2 regions of the Bacillus tequilensis genome follow, and region 2 is predicted to be linked to the other one. Evidence: riboswitches for the same ligand, from Rfam matches in the RefSeq annotation. Region 2 holds a riboswitch; the other holds the start of a gene.

Region 1 (7,988 bases), 1.6 Mb from region 2:
GTCTGATCACGCTGTACGTATAATGTTTTATCTTCGTTTTCCACATCGATCAGCGCTTTTGCTTCATCAGTCAAATCTTCTAATGAAGAAAGCGGTTCGTTATCAACTGTATGCTTCGCGAAATGCGTGAAGTTCCAATTTGTGATTTTTGTTTTATCAGGCTTCGGCATCGGCAGATCCTCAGCTTGTTCAAGAGCCTGTAAGCGCAGGTTTTTCAGCCAGGCAGGTTCTTGATGCTTTTCGGAAAAGCTTTTGAGATACTCCTGATCTACGGATAGTTTTGTATCTAGTGTCATATTAATCCCCCTAACGCTTACGCTTCTTGGCCTACAGTTTCGTCTTCAATGCCAAGTTCTTGTTTGATCCAGTCATAACCTTCTGCTTCTAGACGCTGTGCAAGCTCTGCACCGCCGGATTTGACAACGCGGCCTTGCATCATCACGTGGACAACGTCCGGAGTGATGTAGTTTAACAGGCGCTGATAGTGAGTGATCATCAGGCAGCCGAAGTTTTCGCTGCGCATTTTGTTGATCCCTTTAGATACAACTTTCAGAGCGTCAATATCAAGACCTGAGTCGATTTCATCAAGGATGGCGATTTTAGGTTCAATCATCATTAACTGAAGGATTTCGTTGCGTTTTTTCTCCCCGCCTGAGAAGCCTTCGTTAAGATAGCGCTGAGCCATTTCAGGGTCCATTTCAAGGAACTCCATGTTTTCGTCCATTTTGCGGATGAATTTCATAAGAGAAATTTCATCGCCTTCTTCTCTGCGCGCGTTGATTGCTGAACGCAGGAAGTCGGCATTTGTCACACCGCTGATTTCACTTGGGTACTGCATCGCAAGGAATAAGCCCGCCTGCGCACGCTCGTCCACTTCCATCTCCAGTACGTCTTTACCGTCAAGCGTGATGCTGCCTTTTGTTACTTCATATTTAGGATGCCCCATAATAGCAGCTGACAGAGTGGATTTACCAGTCCCGTTCGGTCCCATTACCGCGTGGAACTCTCCGCCTTTTATTTCAAGGTTTACACCCTTTAAGATCTCTTTCCCTTCGATTTCAACGTGAAGATCTTTGATCGTTAATGTTGAAGCAGCCATATCTATACCTCCAAAATATATAATCATTATTCTCAAATTATTCTCATTCTAATTTTATAACAAATGAAAAGTAAATACAACTTTTTATCGTGCCTTGCACATTCCTCAAGTTTAACAAAGATCGGCACTTTATTAAAGCGATTGAAAAAGAAAAAGAGTGGATTCCCACCCTTTTTTAAAAGATTGATTTTCTCAATAAGCACCCGCAGAAATCCGCTTGCTTTTTTCATAATCAAGCTCTCTCTGCCGCTCTACTTTCAGTCTTGTTTCCAGCCGGCGCCCGTACTCCTCGTATCCAATTCCGTGAGACAGCTGCATCGCTTTTTCCATTTCTGACGTATAATCGAGGTTCAGTCTGTCCTGGCTGCTGCAAATAATGAATCAATCCCTTCACATATTTGCTTCTATTGTATCAGCGCTGCGATGGAGGCCGCAAAAAGGATATGGCTTGAAATAGCGGCCGTTGAGACGAAAGCACCCTTTTAGATCAAATGAGAATGGTTTTTCGGAAAATTCCTTCTCTTAATGCGTGGTGTTTCCGAATTCCTCTATGCACTGCTGAACGACTGTCACACCTTGGCTGAGTGCCGCGCCGCCTCCAAATGCCGCTGCCACACTGACCGCTTCGAGAATGTTTTCTTCTGTCGCTCCCTCATCAAGACAGCCCTTCGTATGATAGATCATGCAATATTCATCTTGGGCATTGATGGCGATTCCGAGTGCAATCAGCTGCTTTTCTCTTTCAGTCAGAGAATTGCCGGCAAAGCATTGTTCAGTAAATTCGTTATACTTTCTTCCCATCAGCGGCATCTTTTGTTCAAATGTGCCTAAACCTAATTTATACTGTTTTAGCGCGTCCTGCATGCTTCCTCTGTCTTGATTCAAAGAGATTCCCTCCATCTGTTTAACATTCCTTTTTATTATGAACAGCTTTTAGGAAAATACCCGAAAAAAACCCCGGATTTCTCATCCGGGGTTTCACCGTGTCAGCAAACCCTCGCATTCGTTGTCAGACCTGCGCGTTGGTGCTCACGAATTACAACATTCGCTCCGCTCCAATGCTCGGTCTTCCTAGACTTCAAGGGTTTTCATTCACGCAGAAAAGATGACAAAGCCCTAAAACTAAGTTTTAGGGCTTTGTCAATAATCGAACCCCGGATTTCTCATCCGGGGTTTCAAGCTTATTCAGATACAGGAAGCACAGCTCCGTCGTATTTTTTCTCGATGAAGTCTTTGATCTTTTTAGAGTGAAGAACTTCCATCAGCGCTTTGATTTTAGCAGAGTCTTCGTCGCCTTTTCTAACGGCGACGATGTTAGCGTATGGGTTGTTTTTCGTTGATTCTACTTCAATCGCGTCTTTTTTAGGATTTAATTTATTTTGGATCGCATAGTTCACATTAATGAAGGCCGCGTCTCCTTCTTTGTTTTCATATGCTTTTGCCGTTAATTCTGGCGCTACTTTTTTGAATTCAAGATTTTTCGGGTTTTTCTTAATGTCTTTCAATGTTGCGTCAACTGTTTCCACTTTAGAATCAAGCGTGATTAATCCTGCGTTTTCAAGCATTGCAAGCATACGGCCTTGTTCAGCGACGTTGTTTGTCAGGATAATTGTCGCTCCGTTTGGAAGATCTTTTAGCGATTTGTATGTTTTAGAGTAAATACCGAATGGCTCTAAGTGAACAGCGCCGGCATTCACAAGTTTGTAATCTGTGTTTTCTTTCATTTCTTGCTCAAGGTAAGGAATGTGCTGGAAGTAGTTCGCATCCACTTCTTTATCAGCTAAAGCTTTGTTGTACATCTTGTAATCACTAAGCACTTTCACTTTCAGCGTGTAGCCTTTTTCTTTCAACAATGGTTCAGCCTCTTTTAAAATTTCCGCATGCGGTGTTTTTGTCGCCGCAACAACAATGTCTTTCTTGCCGGATTCAGCGCCGTTATTCGAACCGCAGGCAGCCAGAACTCCTGCAAATACAAGCAGTAATGCACCTAAAAATAGCTTTTTCAATGTAAATCCTCCCTTATCGTTTATCTATAATATTTGTTATTACATCACCGATGATTTGAATAATAAACACGATGATTAAAATAAACACAGTAGCAACGAAGGTAACATCAGCATTATTAGACTGATATCCTTCTACATACGCAAGGTTTCCAAGGCCGCCTGAACCGATGGCTCCGGCAATAGCCGTTGAGCCGATCAAAGCGATGGCCGTAACCGTGATGCCAGAAATAAGAGCCGGCATAGACTCCGGAAGCAGCACTTTAAAAATAATCGTAGACGTTTTAGCGCCCATTGATTTAGCGGCTTCAATCACACCTTTGTCAACCTCGCGCAATGCGATTTCAGCAAGGCGCGCGTAAAATGGTGCCGAGCCGATCACCAGCGCCGGCAATGCGGCATTTGGCCCTAAGATCGTGCCCACTAAAAATTTCGTAAAACCTAACAATAAAATAATTAAAATGAGGAATGGAATCGATCTGAATATATTGACAATGGCCGCAATTACAGAGTTGACAGCTTTATTCTGCCAGAGGCTCCCTTTGCTTGTCAGGAAAAGCAGCAAGCCGAGGATCACCCCGATGACAAAAGCAAACACCAATGAAATCAGCGTCATATACAGTGTTTCATATGTCGCGTTCCACAATTCAGTTAAATCAACATTCGGGAAATACTTTTCAAACATTCGTGATCACCTCTGCTTTTACCTGTTTGTCGTTAATGAACCGGATCACGTTTTGCACTTCTTCCTCGTCTCCGTCAATGTGGATGAATAATGAACCGTAAGCTCCATCCTTCGTCTGCGAGATTTTCCCCTGCAGAATATTGACACTGACATTGAAGTTTCTGATCATTTCTGTAATCAGAGGCTGTTCAGCCGAATCACCGACAAATGTGAGCTGAACCGTTTTTCCTGATGCTGTTTCATCAAGAAGATGCTGAAGCGTTTCTTTCGTTTCTTCCGGCTCTGTCACCTGCTGAACAAATCGTTTTGTCATGTCTTCTTTCGGATTTTTGAAGACGTCGAGAACTTCGCCTTCTTCTACAACCCTTCCGTTTTCCATGACGGCGACTCTGTTGCAGATTTTGCGGATGACATGCATTTCGTGTGTAATCAGCACAATCGTCAAGCCGAGTCTTTCATTAATATCGGACAATAAATCCAAAATTGAATCTGTCGTTTGCGGATCTAACGCTGATGTCGCTTCATCACAAAGGAGAACCTTCGGATTGTTTGCAAGCGCTCGGGCGATGCCGACACGCTGCTTTTGCCCGCCGCTCAGCTGAGACGGATATGATTTTTCTTTTCCTTCTAAACCTACCAGTTTAATCAGTTCATTGGCACGCTTAATCCGTTCGCTCTTTTTGACCCCGGCAATTTCTAAAGGAAACATGATATTCTCTCTGACGGTCCGCGACCAAAGCAAGTTGAAATGCTGGAAAATCATGCTGATTTCATGGCGTGCTTTTCTTAAACCGCGTCCGTTTACTTCATTAATTTTAGTTCCCGCCACTTCCACGGTTCCTGAGGTTGGTTTCTCAAGGCCGTTCAGCAGACGGATTAAGGAACTTTTACCAGCTCCGCTATATCCTATAATTCCAAAAATCTCACCTTTATTAATGGAAAGCGAGACATTTTGGACAGCATTGACATCTCCATGTTTCGACTTGTAAACTTTTGAAACATCTTGAAGATTAATCAAAGCAATCACCTGCCTTAACACTATTCTAAGAAATCTTCCGGGTTTTTCTGCAAAAGAAAAGCCTTTCTGCACATGTGAGCAGAAAGGCTTATATAAAACGCCTTTCTCTCATCTTTCAAAGCTGAACGCTTCGTGTGAATTGGCACCATTTCAACAGCGTTGATGGTTGCCGGGCTTCATAGGGCACTTCCCTCCACCTCTCTTGATAAGAGAAATATATAGTCTTTTTCGTCCGGAAATTCTTAATGTAGAATAGCACGGCGAATCAGCAAATGTCAATAAAATAAATGATGTCAACTTTTACTATTATAATAATTTTTTATTTTTCAATTCTTCAAAATCCTCTGAAAAAATCCGTTCGTCAGCCAGAGAATGGCCTCGAGTTTCAGCAGGGCTCTGAATGACCCCTTTACTTTAAGGCTTCCCCTCTGGATCAAGTGCTGGAGGGAAATGTCTCCGTGCAATAAATGAATGATTTCCGCTTGGTTTCCGTAAAAGGTCAGGTTGGACGTTTGAGGCGGAGAAATTTTTTTCATTTCTCCCTGTTCGTTTATTGAGACGGTTAAGGCTTCTGTTTCTCCTTGGAAGGTAATGAGCAATGCTGAAGCATTCAAAAGGGGTTTTAAAAACAGATGCTGGTACTCATCTTCTAAAACTTCCGCTTTCTCCATATGTACAACCTCCTATTTGTTGGTCATACATACACATTTCTCTTTCTGCGCAAGAACCCCTTTATAAAACGAACGACAATTTCATTGGAATACGTCGAGAAATATGTCATAAATGGGATGCGGAAGATGATTTTTGTTTAATCAGCTCATATAAATAAGAAACAGAATGAAACGCGTATCCTCTTTCAACCACTTTTCCGCCTTTAAACAGCAGAAAGCAAGGGACGCTCTCAATTTGATACGCTTTTGCAAATGTCGGAGAATAATTGACATTGTTTTGATAGAAGGCGACATCGGGCAGCATCTCTTTCACCACTGTCAGCATTTTGCTTGCAAGCTGGCAGGTGCCGCAAAACGGAGTATATAAATATAGGAGATACACATCATCTGCGATGTGGTCTAGCTCATGTTCTTGAAGTTCTTTCATGCTATACACCTCAGGACTTTCTTTCAAGAAAAATAGTATGGACATTCAGATTTGCGCGGAGCAGCACAGAAGCGACATGGTGTCTCGGTGCAGCCTCTACTTCCTTATAGGCTCTGTCGATATGCAAATGGCAGGCGTCATTAAATTCTCTTTTCAGCTGTTTTCTTAATTTCTCGCCTGATTCATCAGCATCAACTAATATATAGACGTCTTTATCGTAAAGCTCATCAGCCAATTCCTCAAGCTTCAGCTGGCTGATTGTTCCGTTTGTGCAGATGATGCGCACTGGTTCATTCAGCACACTTTCAACTTTCTCTTTATCTGATTTCCCTTCGACAATCATCACCTTTTCCTGCTCATCCATTTTCATCACCTGCTGCGCCAAATTTGAAACGTTCAGATTGTAAAAAGAAGGCAGTGAAATTCACCGCCAACATTAACACCAGCCGTTTTCATAGTCACAATCCACGTATTTTTCATCGTTTCCTGAGACCACATCGGCTGTTTTATAAAATTTCTCATTTTCAAAGGAATAACCGGATTTAAGCTCATATTCATCCATGCTTGTCATTTGCCCGATCATCTCATTATCATGATATAACGAGAGCCGGCCATTTTGAAAGCGGCCTGTCACATCATTGGTGACATCGAGCTTTTGTTTGCTGAAAGCCATATTGGACACCTCCTACACCGTTAGCGTGTCCAATTGCCTTCACAGCTATCCTATTTTAGTCTTCTTGTGTCATCTCTTCGTATTGCTCTGCTGTCATCAGTTTTTCAATTTCAGAAGCGTCAGACGGCTCAATGACGATCATCCATGCTTTTTCGTACGGAGATTCGTTGACGAATTCCGGACTGTCATCAAGATCTTCGTTTACTTCCACAACAGTTCCGTTAATCGGTGCATAAAGCTCAGATACCGTTTTAACGGATTCAACACTGCCGAATGGCTCGTCCGCTTTGATTTCAGCGCCGACTTCAGGAAGCTCGACAAACACGATGTCGCCTAGCTCGGACTGGGCAAAATGCGTAATTCCGATTCTGGCTTTTTCTCCCTCAACTTTAACCCACTCGTGTTCTCCTGAGTAACGCAAATCTTTAGGTATGCTCAATTGAATCCCTCCATTTTTTACAGCACTACAATAAGAAGATACCACACTTTTCAAAAAAAATTGACATTAAGCCCAGTTTTCTTCAAATTGGTCTTCTTTAAAACCGACTGTCACTTTTTCGCCGTCTGTTGTAAGCGGGCGTTTGATCAGCATTCCGTCTGAAGCCAGCAGTTCAAGCTGTTCGTCCTCTGACATGTGATACAGCTTTTCCTTTAGATTCAGTTCGCGGTATTTCATGCCGCTCGTGTTGAAAAATTTCTTGAGATCCAGCCCGCTTTTTTCATAAAGCGCTTTTAGTTCTTCTTTGCTTGGAGGCTGCTCTGCAATATGTATTTCGTTGATTTCTTTTCCATGCTCTTCAAGCCATTTCTTTGCTTTGCGGCACGTTCCGCATTTAGGGTACCAGTAAAAAGTTAACGACATCTTCTTCCCCCTCAATAAAATAATCGAGGTTATTTTAACACAGTTTGTTTTAAAAGCCTAAAACTGTGCTCCTTAAAAAAAAACTCCGCGCATGCGGAGCTTTTGGACAATCAGACAATATATTTTTCAGCCTCAAAAACGCCCGCTGCCGCTTCGCGTTTTTTCTGAATGACGTTTTTAGGCGTTACGCGCGTCAGTTTGCGGAGAGCGGAAAGCATCATGCGGAGTGAGTCTCCTTCTTCCATTGCGATAAGGGATTCCTTCGCGTGCGCTTCAATTTCGTTAAAAGCTTCCTGAACGAAAATTTCAGTATACAGCACCTTTTGCGCCGCTTTTTCTTCTCCTTGGGCGGCAATGGCCTTTTCCGTTCTGAGTACGGCGGATTCCATTGCGTATACATTGCTGACGATATCCGCGACGTTGACGAGAATTTCTTGTTCGCGATCGATGGCTTTTCCGTATTTTTGCGCGGCGAGACCGGCGGCGAACAGCGCGATTTTTTTGGCTTGCTTGACGATATATTTCTCCTGCTCTAAAACGCCGCTGCCCG
Region 2 (7,988 bases):
TGTTCCGTAATAGTCACCTACACCTGCGTGATCGCGGCCGACGATGAAATGCGTGCAGCCGTAGTTCTTTCTGACAAGCGCGTGGAAAATTGCTTCTCTCGGTCCTGCATAACGCATCGCGGCTAAGAAGACGCCGAGGAACACACGGTCTTTCGGGTAGTAATTGTCAAGAAGCACTTGGTAGCTTTCCATCCGCACATCAGCTGGGATGTCATCAGATTTTGTTTCGCCTACCAGCGGGTTTAAGAACAAGCCGTCTACTGTTTCAAGTGCTGTTTTTTGAATGTATTCATGCGCTCTGTGGACAGGGTTTCTTGTTTGGAAACCGACAATCGTTTCCCAGCCTTTTTCCGCAAACTGGCGTCTTGTTTCCGCCGGTTCAAACGTAAACTCAGGGAATTGTTTTGAAGCTTTTTTAATCAAAGTGATCGGTCCGCCGACATATGTATCGCCTCGGCTGAACAGCTTTTTAACACCCGGATGCTCCTGCTCATCCGTTTTGTACACATTGACCGCTTCTTTTTGTTTGTCAGGCACGTACAGGTCTTCGATTTGGATAACACCGTATGTTTCTCCTTCATACGTTAACTTTACCGTTTCACCGATTGACAGTTCCGCTGCTTTATGCGCATTGACCGGAAGCGTGATTGGAAGGGACCAGACAACGCCGGAAGAAAGACGCATATTTTCGACAACTGATACGTAATCTTTTTCATTAAAGAAGCCTTCGATCGGACTGTATGCGCCGATTCCGATTAATTCCAAATCCGCAAAAGAAATCAAATCAAGTTCAATTTCTTTTTGAATGCCGCTCACATGATATGATTCATCTACTCTGTTTACTAATGTTCCTCCGTGTGGTGCTAAGCTCATAATATTTATTTCCTCCCAGTTAACATATAAAATAACTCAGATTAATGATTAAATTCCCCCGCCTTGTTCGTGGACAGAGCGTCTCTCTTTACGAATGGCCTTCATCAGGCTGACGGCACCGCCAGCCGCTAACAGCACGCTTACCATGATAAAGATTGAGTAATAATCCGCTTTTAAAAACAAGGAAACAAGCAGATAAGAAATCGATAAAGATAAAAACGGCGAGACGATCCATACCTTCAGCATCGTTTGAACAACTTGTTTATGAAACACGTTCGGACCGTTTTTCGCCATGCCTATTCCGATAATAGACGATGACGTGACTTGCGCTAAGGGCACCGGCATCCCAAATACAGAACTGATGATCACCAGTCCGGCTCCTGTACCGGATAAGAGAATGCCTTCTCCTTTTGCGAATCTCGTGATTTTCTTCCCGTTTGTTTCCAACACCCGCCGGCCTAATAAAAGCGCGCCAAGGGAGACAAAAATCCCCCCGTACAAGGTTCCTTTCGCGACATCAAGCACACCGGCCGCTACTAATGGACCTACGGCGTTCGCCACGTTATTCATGCCGGCAGAGAACGCTTCAAAAAATCCGGCAACTAACAAAACAGCACCAAGGATTTTTTGCTTTTTTGAAGACTTAATTTCAATCTTCAAATAGCTAAACAGCTTTGAAACGAAATAGGTGAAGCCGAAAGCAAAGAGCGGGACAAAAACCCAAAACGCCACGATGACCAGAAGATTGTTCACAAACAATACTTTGTAAGCCACTCCCACTCCGACAACCGCGCCAACTGTTACTTCACTCGTCGACAATGGAATGCCAAGGAGATTAGCTGTAAAGAGCGACAGTGCAGCGGCTCCAATAATGATGCAAACAATTGTCAGGGTTATCGTCTGCTCGGGGATAATCCCGGAGCTGATGGTTTTGACAACCTCGCCTCCGCCAATGACCGCTCCGGCAAGCACACCGACCGCGCACAGGATCAGAGCGTACGTTTTCTTTTTGATGGCTCCGGAGCCGTAAGCAACTCCCATCGAAGCTGCAGCGCCGCTTGCACCAATATTCATCGCAAAAAACAAGCTAAATAAAATAGCGGCTAGTTCCATTTTGCAGCTCCTTATTCATGCAGTCCGCATTCTGTTTTCGCCATGCCATTCCATCTGCCTGAGCGTAAATCCTCAGCGGTAAAAGCAGGAGCCGTACAAGGCGCACAGCCAATGCTTGGATACCCTTGATCATGAAGCGGGTTGTAGTCCAGCTCATTCCGGGATGTGTATCTCCAGATGTCTTTCCACGTCCAATGGATCAGCGGGCATACTTTTACTGATTTGAACTTTTCATCTTTGTTTAAGAAATTCGTATTGGCACGGCTTGGCCCTTGATCGCGTCGCAAACCGGAAAGCCAGGCCGGATGTCCTGAAAGCGCCTCTCTTAAAGGAACGATCTTTCTAAGATAGCAGCACTGATTCGGCTCTCTTTCCCACAGTTTGTCACCATATTCTCCAGCTTGCTCCTCAAGGGTAAGGTCTGGTTTCTTCAGGATGATATTCAGACCCGGATAACGCTCTTTCACTCGTTCAATCGTTTCATAGGTTTCTTTAAAATGCAGGCCTGTATCAAGAAACACAATCTCTGCGTCTTTTTTCACTTTATAAATTAAGTCAATCAGAACGATTCCCTCAATTCCAAAACTGCAGGCATAGACAAGTTCATTGCCGTAATGGCCGTATGCCCACTTTAAAACTGACAGCGCTCCTTTATAAGGATCGTCATCCGGAAATGTAATCGTTGGTTCTTCCCAATTATCGTACGTTAACATTTCTTCTTTCCTCCTTTCGGAGACAAACAAACAGTAGCTTTCTGCCGGTTGTCTTTTCCTCATTGTAATGGCTGCCGTTAACGCAAACAGCCTTTTTCCTCGTAAAATAAAAAACTTTCAATCCAGCGGAAAGAAAGACAGGAACAGCATATAGCCCTTATCTTTCAAAATGGAATTCATTTTGCTGGAAGTAGCACCTTACATACTATGCAGGTTGCCGGGCTTCATAGGTCCAGTCCCTCAGCCGCTCTTGATAAGTTTTTAGATTTGTAGTAAATTTTAGCACAATTCTAACATAAGTCAACCCGACTTTTTTGATAGGATTAATAAAAAAACAGGCTTCAAGGCCTGTTTTCAAGCATAGCAAGGCTTTTAAACCCCTATACATCAGCAAAAATTAATTTTTATTTTTTAAACCAATCTTTTGACTCGGGATTTCGTTTCCACGTTTTCAGCTTTTCCAGATCGTCTGAATGAATATTTCCGTTTTCAAGCGCGACCTCTGTCAGCGTATCATAATCAGTTAATGAGTAGTATGGCAGTTCTGCCTTCGAAAATGCTTCCTGCGCCTTAGGTAGCCCGTACGTAAAGATTGAGACGACACCGAGCACTTCACAGCCAGCCGCTCGCAAAGCTGCCGCAGCTTCAAGCACGCTGCCTCCTGTGGAGATTAAGTCTTCAATGACGACCGTTTTTTGGCCTTTTTGAACTGCTCCCTCAATCTGATTTCCTTTTCCGTGCGCTTTCGGCTTGCTTCTTACATAACACATCGGAAGGTTCATACGGTCTGCCGCCAGAGCCGCATGCGGAATACCGGCGGTTGCTGTGCCTGCAATCATTTCTGCTTCCGGAAAATGCTCTTTGACAAGCCTGCTGATGCCTGAGGCGACATCATTTCTGACCTCTGGGAAAGATAATGTAAGGCGGTTGTCACAGTAGATTGGCGATAAAATGCCGCTCGCCCATGTAAATGGCTCGTTCGGGCGTAAAAAAACAGCTTGGATGTCTAATAGATGTTTTGCGATGATTTGTTTCATTGATTGATTCCCTCCCATTCAAGTCTGACAGCTTCATAGGCTTTTACCGGGTCTGCCGCTTTTGTAATCGAACGTCCTACTACAATCGCTGATGAACCCTTCTCTCTTGCAATTGCCGGTGTCGCTATGCGGATTTGGTCATTCACAGCGTCCTCTGACATCCTAATCCCCGGCGTGACAGTCAGAAATGAAGGAGAAACTGCTTGGTAAATAGCTTTTGCTTCATGAACAGAGCAGACCACTCCATCCAGCCCGCTTTCTTCCGCCAGTTTGCTGTAGTGCACAACCGTGTCGATCAGAGGCTTTTGGATCAGCAGTTCATCCTTCATCATTTGTTCAGATGTGCTTGTCAGCTGGGTTACCGCGATAAGCGACGGGCGTTTTTTTCCAGCCTGCGTCCCTTCTTCTAAACCTTCCAGCGCTGCCTGCATCATTTTTTTTCCCCCGGCCGCATGAACATTGACGAGATCTACTCCGAGACCAGCAAGACGTTTCATTGCTTTATTTACAGTGGTCGGGATGTCATGAAGTTTTAAATCTAAAAACAGCTTGCAATTACTTTCTTTTAGCTGTTTCACGATAGATGGTCCTTCTTGATAAAAAAGCTCCATTCCAACCTTTACAAATAACGGTTCTTTTTGAAAAGGCGCTAAGAACGCAAGTGTTTCTTCAGCTGATGCAAAGTCAAGCGCGATGATGGGCAGGTTGTTTTTCATGGTTCCAGCTCCTTCCGATGCATTCTTCAATGGATTGATAGCCGTATTGGCGCAAAACAGATGGGAGCTGGTCAATGATGTCCGGGCATGCAAAAGGATTCACAAAGTTTGCTGTTCCGACAGCAACCGCGCTTGCTCCCGCGAGAAGAAATTCCAGAGCATCTTCAGCCGTCTGCACACCTCCCATGCCGATAATCGGGATATTGACAGCCTGGCTGACTTCATATACCATGCGAATGGCAACCGGCTTCACAGCAGGACCGGAAAGTCCCCCTGTTTTATTCGCTAATATCGGCTTGCCTGATTGTAAATTGAGCCTCATGCCGATTAATGTGTTGATCATCGTAAGACCATCCGCTCCGGCCTCTTCAATCGCTGTTGCAATTTCTGTGATATTTGCTACGTTCGGGGAAAGCTTCACATAAACAGGGACATCTGAAACCTCTTTAACGGCTTTCGTTACATCAGCCGCCATTTCAGGATTCGTGCCAAAAGCGATTCCGCCTGTTTTCACATTCGGGCAGGAAATATTCAGCTCAAGTGCATGTACATTAGGCGCTTTGCTGATATGTTCTGCGACTTCAACATAATCCTCGACTTGAGAACCTGCGACATTGGCAATGATCGGCGTATCAAACTGCTCAAGCCACGGCAGCTCATTTTGCAAAACGCTTTCCAGGCCCGGATTTTGCAGGCCGATCGCATTAAGCATTCCAGCGCCAGTCTCAGCTACCCTCGGCGTTGGATTCCCGAAGCGCGGCTCCTTTGTCGTCGCTTTGATCATGATTGCTCCGAGACAAGATAAATCATAAAAACGCGCAAACTCTTTTCCAAAACCGAAGCAGCCTGATGCCGGAATGATCGGATTTTTTAAATCAAGTCCCGGCAATTTCACCTCTAGCATTACAGCGCCACCTCCTGAGCTTTAAATACAGGCCCGTCGAGACATACTTTTACGTACGATGTCTCACTTTCGTTTGTATGGCACACACACGCGAAGCATGCGCCGATTCCGCAGCCCATTCGCTCCTCCATGGACAGGTAAACTTCTTTATGGGCATATTCTTGTTTTAACGCCCTCAGCATCGGGGTCGGCCCGCAGCTGAGGAGAATATCAAACGCTAGATTTTTTTGTTTCATCACATCTGTAACAAACCCGGTTTCCCCGTAGCTTCCGTCAGCTGTTGCCACGTATGTGTCTCCGTACTGACGGCATTCTTTCTCGTAAAACACGTCCTTTTTTGATTGAAATCCTAAAACGTGGATGACCTTGACCCCTTTTTCGTTCAAGCGTTTCGACAGCTCTTGAAGAGGGGGGACACCTACACCGCCTCCCACCAGCAAAGCCGTCTTTCCGGGTTGGACTTCATTGACAGGAAAACCATTCCCCAAAGGCCCGAGGACATCCACAAGCTCACCTTGCTGCTTTAGAGACAACAGCCTTGTACCTTCCCCATCTACACGATAAATGATGGTGACTTCACTTTTTTCAAAATTGACATCGGCGATGCTGATTGGCCTCCTTAAAAGAGGCGTAACCGCTTCGCTCACTTTAAGATGAAGGAATTGTCCCGGGGTTGTAAACCCTTGGACAAGCTCCCCTTTCAAAACCATTTGATACACCCGGTCTGCAATTTGCTGGTTAGAACATACTGTCAAATACGCTTTTTTCATAGAGTGACTGCCGCCTCCTGATTTGTGTTGACTGCCGGCATTTGATCAGCACGGAATGTCATGCTTTCCAGCACTCGCAATATCGCTTCTGCCGTATCTAAAGATGTTAAGCAGGCAACACCATTTTCTACTGATTCACGTCTGATTCTAAATCCATCCCTTGCCGGCTGCTTTCCTTTTGTCAGCGTATTGATGACAAACTGCGCTTCTCCATTTCTGATGACATCAAGCAGGTTCGGGCCGTCCTGGCCGATTTTTCCGACGACCTTCGCCGGAATCGAAGCTTCTTTCAAGTAACCTGCCGTTCCTTCTGTCGCTAAAATGTTGTAGCCGATCGCGTGGAACCGCTTAGCGATGGCAAGTCCTTCTTCTTTGTCTTTATCAGCCACTGTTAAAAGTACGGAACCGTAGTTCGGGATTTGAATGCCTGAAGCAATCAGGGCTTTATAGAGCGCTTTTTCAAGTGTTGAATCTTTCCCCATAACCTCACCAGTTGATTTCATTTCAGGCCCTAACGTAATGTCCACTCTTCTCAGCTTAGCAAAGGAGAAGACCGGCGCTTTTACAAATACACCCTGCTGTTCAGGCTGAAGGCCCTCTGTATAGCCAAACGCCGCCAGCTTTTGTCCGAGAATGACTTTTGTTGCGAGATTTGCCATTGGGATACCCGTAATTTTGCTTAAGAACGGTACAGTTCTGCTTGATCTCGGGTTCACTTCGAGTACGTACACCTCGCCTTGTGATAAGACGAATTGAATATTGAGCAAACCGACAATGTTCAGTCCTTTGGCTAATGCAATCGTGTATTGTTCAATTTTTTTCTTAATGTCCTCTGTGAGAGACTGAGGCGGATAAACAGCGATCGAGTCTCCGGAGTGAACGCCCGCACGTTCAATGTGCTCCATAATTCCCGGAATGACGACTGTTTCACCATCAGATATGGCATCCACTTCAATTTCTTTCCCCGTTAAATATCTGTCAATTAATACAGGGTGCTGCGGATTGATTTTGACTGCATTTTTCATATAATGAAGCAGTTCTTCTTCTTGGTATACAATCTCCATCGCCCGGCCGCCAAGCACATAGGACGGACGAACCAGTACCGGATAGCCGATATCACTTGCGATGCTTACCGCCTGGTCAACGGATGTCGCTGTTTTGCCTAGCGGCTGCGGTACACCAAGTTCTCCAAGCGCTTGTTCAAATTTATCCCGGTCTTCCGCGCGGTCTAAATCTTCTAAAGAAGTCCCAAGGATTTTCACTCCGCGTGCAGAAAGCTCGTCAGCGAGGTTAATCGCAGTTTGTCCGCCGAACTGTACGACAACGCCCATTGGCTGTTCGAGGTCAATAATGTGCATGACATCTTCAATCGTAAGCGGTTCAAAGTACAGCTTGTCTGAGATACTGAAATCAGTTGAAACGGTTTCCGGATTGTTATTGACAATAATGGCTTCATAGCCTGCCTGTTTAATTGCCCACACAGAGTGAACAGTCGCGTAGTCGAATTCAACACCCTGACCGATTCGAATCGGACCGGAGCCAAGCACGATCACACTTTTCTTATCCGTAACGACAGACTCATTTTCTTCTTCGTATGTGCTGTAGAAGTATGGCGTTTCTGATTCAAATTCCGCAGCGCACGTATCTACCATTTTGAATACCGGTACAATTCCCGCTTGCTTTCTTAAGCTGTAAAGCTCCGATTCTTTCATTTCCCACTCGCGGCTGATGTATTCATCAGAGAATCCGAGTTCCTTTGCCCGTCTCAGCACATCTGTATCGCCCGCATTTGCCTTCAGTTCTTTTTCAAACTGTACGATTCCGAACAGCTTATGCAGGAAGAAGACATCGATCGCGGAAAA

Evidence for each region. A riboswitch is a leader RNA that binds a small molecule or an ion and turns the genes downstream of it on or off. The one in region 2 is predicted to bind S-adenosylmethionine.
Region 1: another riboswitch for S-adenosylmethionine. It lies ahead of metN (methionine ABC transporter ATP-binding protein MetN); the one in region 2 lies ahead of G4P54_RS08165 (phosphoadenylyl-sulfate reductase).

Annotation. Positions count from the first base shown of each region.
Region 1 covers NZ_CP048852.1:3,171,205-3,179,192, forward strand. Annotated here, with positions in the region: gene sufD (Fe-S cluster assembly protein SufD) at 1-296, opposite strand, end outside; gene sufC (Fe-S cluster assembly ATPase SufC) at 314-1,099, opposite strand; gene G4P54_RS16810 (YuzK family famiily protein) at 1,292-1,429, opposite strand; gene G4P54_RS16815 (carboxymuconolactone decarboxylase family protein) at 1,622-1,999, opposite strand; gene metQ (methionine ABC transporter substrate-binding lipoprotein MetQ) at 2,281-3,105, opposite strand; gene metP (methionine ABC transporter permease MetP) at 3,119-3,787, opposite strand; gene metN (methionine ABC transporter ATP-binding protein MetN) at 3,780-4,805, opposite strand; SAM riboswitch class I at 4,911-5,017, opposite strand; gene G4P54_RS16835 (SCP2 sterol-binding domain-containing protein) at 5,132-5,476, opposite strand; gene G4P54_RS16840 (thioredoxin family protein) at 5,583-5,903, opposite strand; gene G4P54_RS16845 (toprim domain-containing protein) at 5,914-6,267, opposite strand; gene G4P54_RS16850 (YusG family protein) at 6,340-6,576, opposite strand; gene gcvH (glycine cleavage system protein GcvH) at 6,632-7,015, opposite strand; gene G4P54_RS16860 (arsenate reductase family protein) at 7,082-7,438, opposite strand; gene fadE (acyl-CoA dehydrogenase FadE) at 7,549-7,988, opposite strand, start outside.
Region 2 covers NZ_CP048852.1:1,532,491-1,540,478, reverse strand. Annotated here, with positions in the region: gene sat (sulfate adenylyltransferase) at 1-873, opposite strand, end outside; gene cysP (sulfate permease) at 922-1,986, opposite strand; gene G4P54_RS08165 (phosphoadenylyl-sulfate reductase) at 1,998-2,699, opposite strand; SAM riboswitch class I at 2,854-2,959, opposite strand; gene pyrE (orotate phosphoribosyltransferase) at 3,104-3,736, opposite strand; gene pyrF (orotidine-5'-phosphate decarboxylase) at 3,733-4,452, opposite strand; gene G4P54_RS08150 (dihydroorotate dehydrogenase) at 4,421-5,356, opposite strand; gene pyrK (dihydroorotate oxidase B electron transfer subunit) at 5,356-6,126, opposite strand; gene carB (carbamoyl-phosphate synthase (glutamine-hydrolyzing) large subunit) at 6,123-7,988, opposite strand, start outside.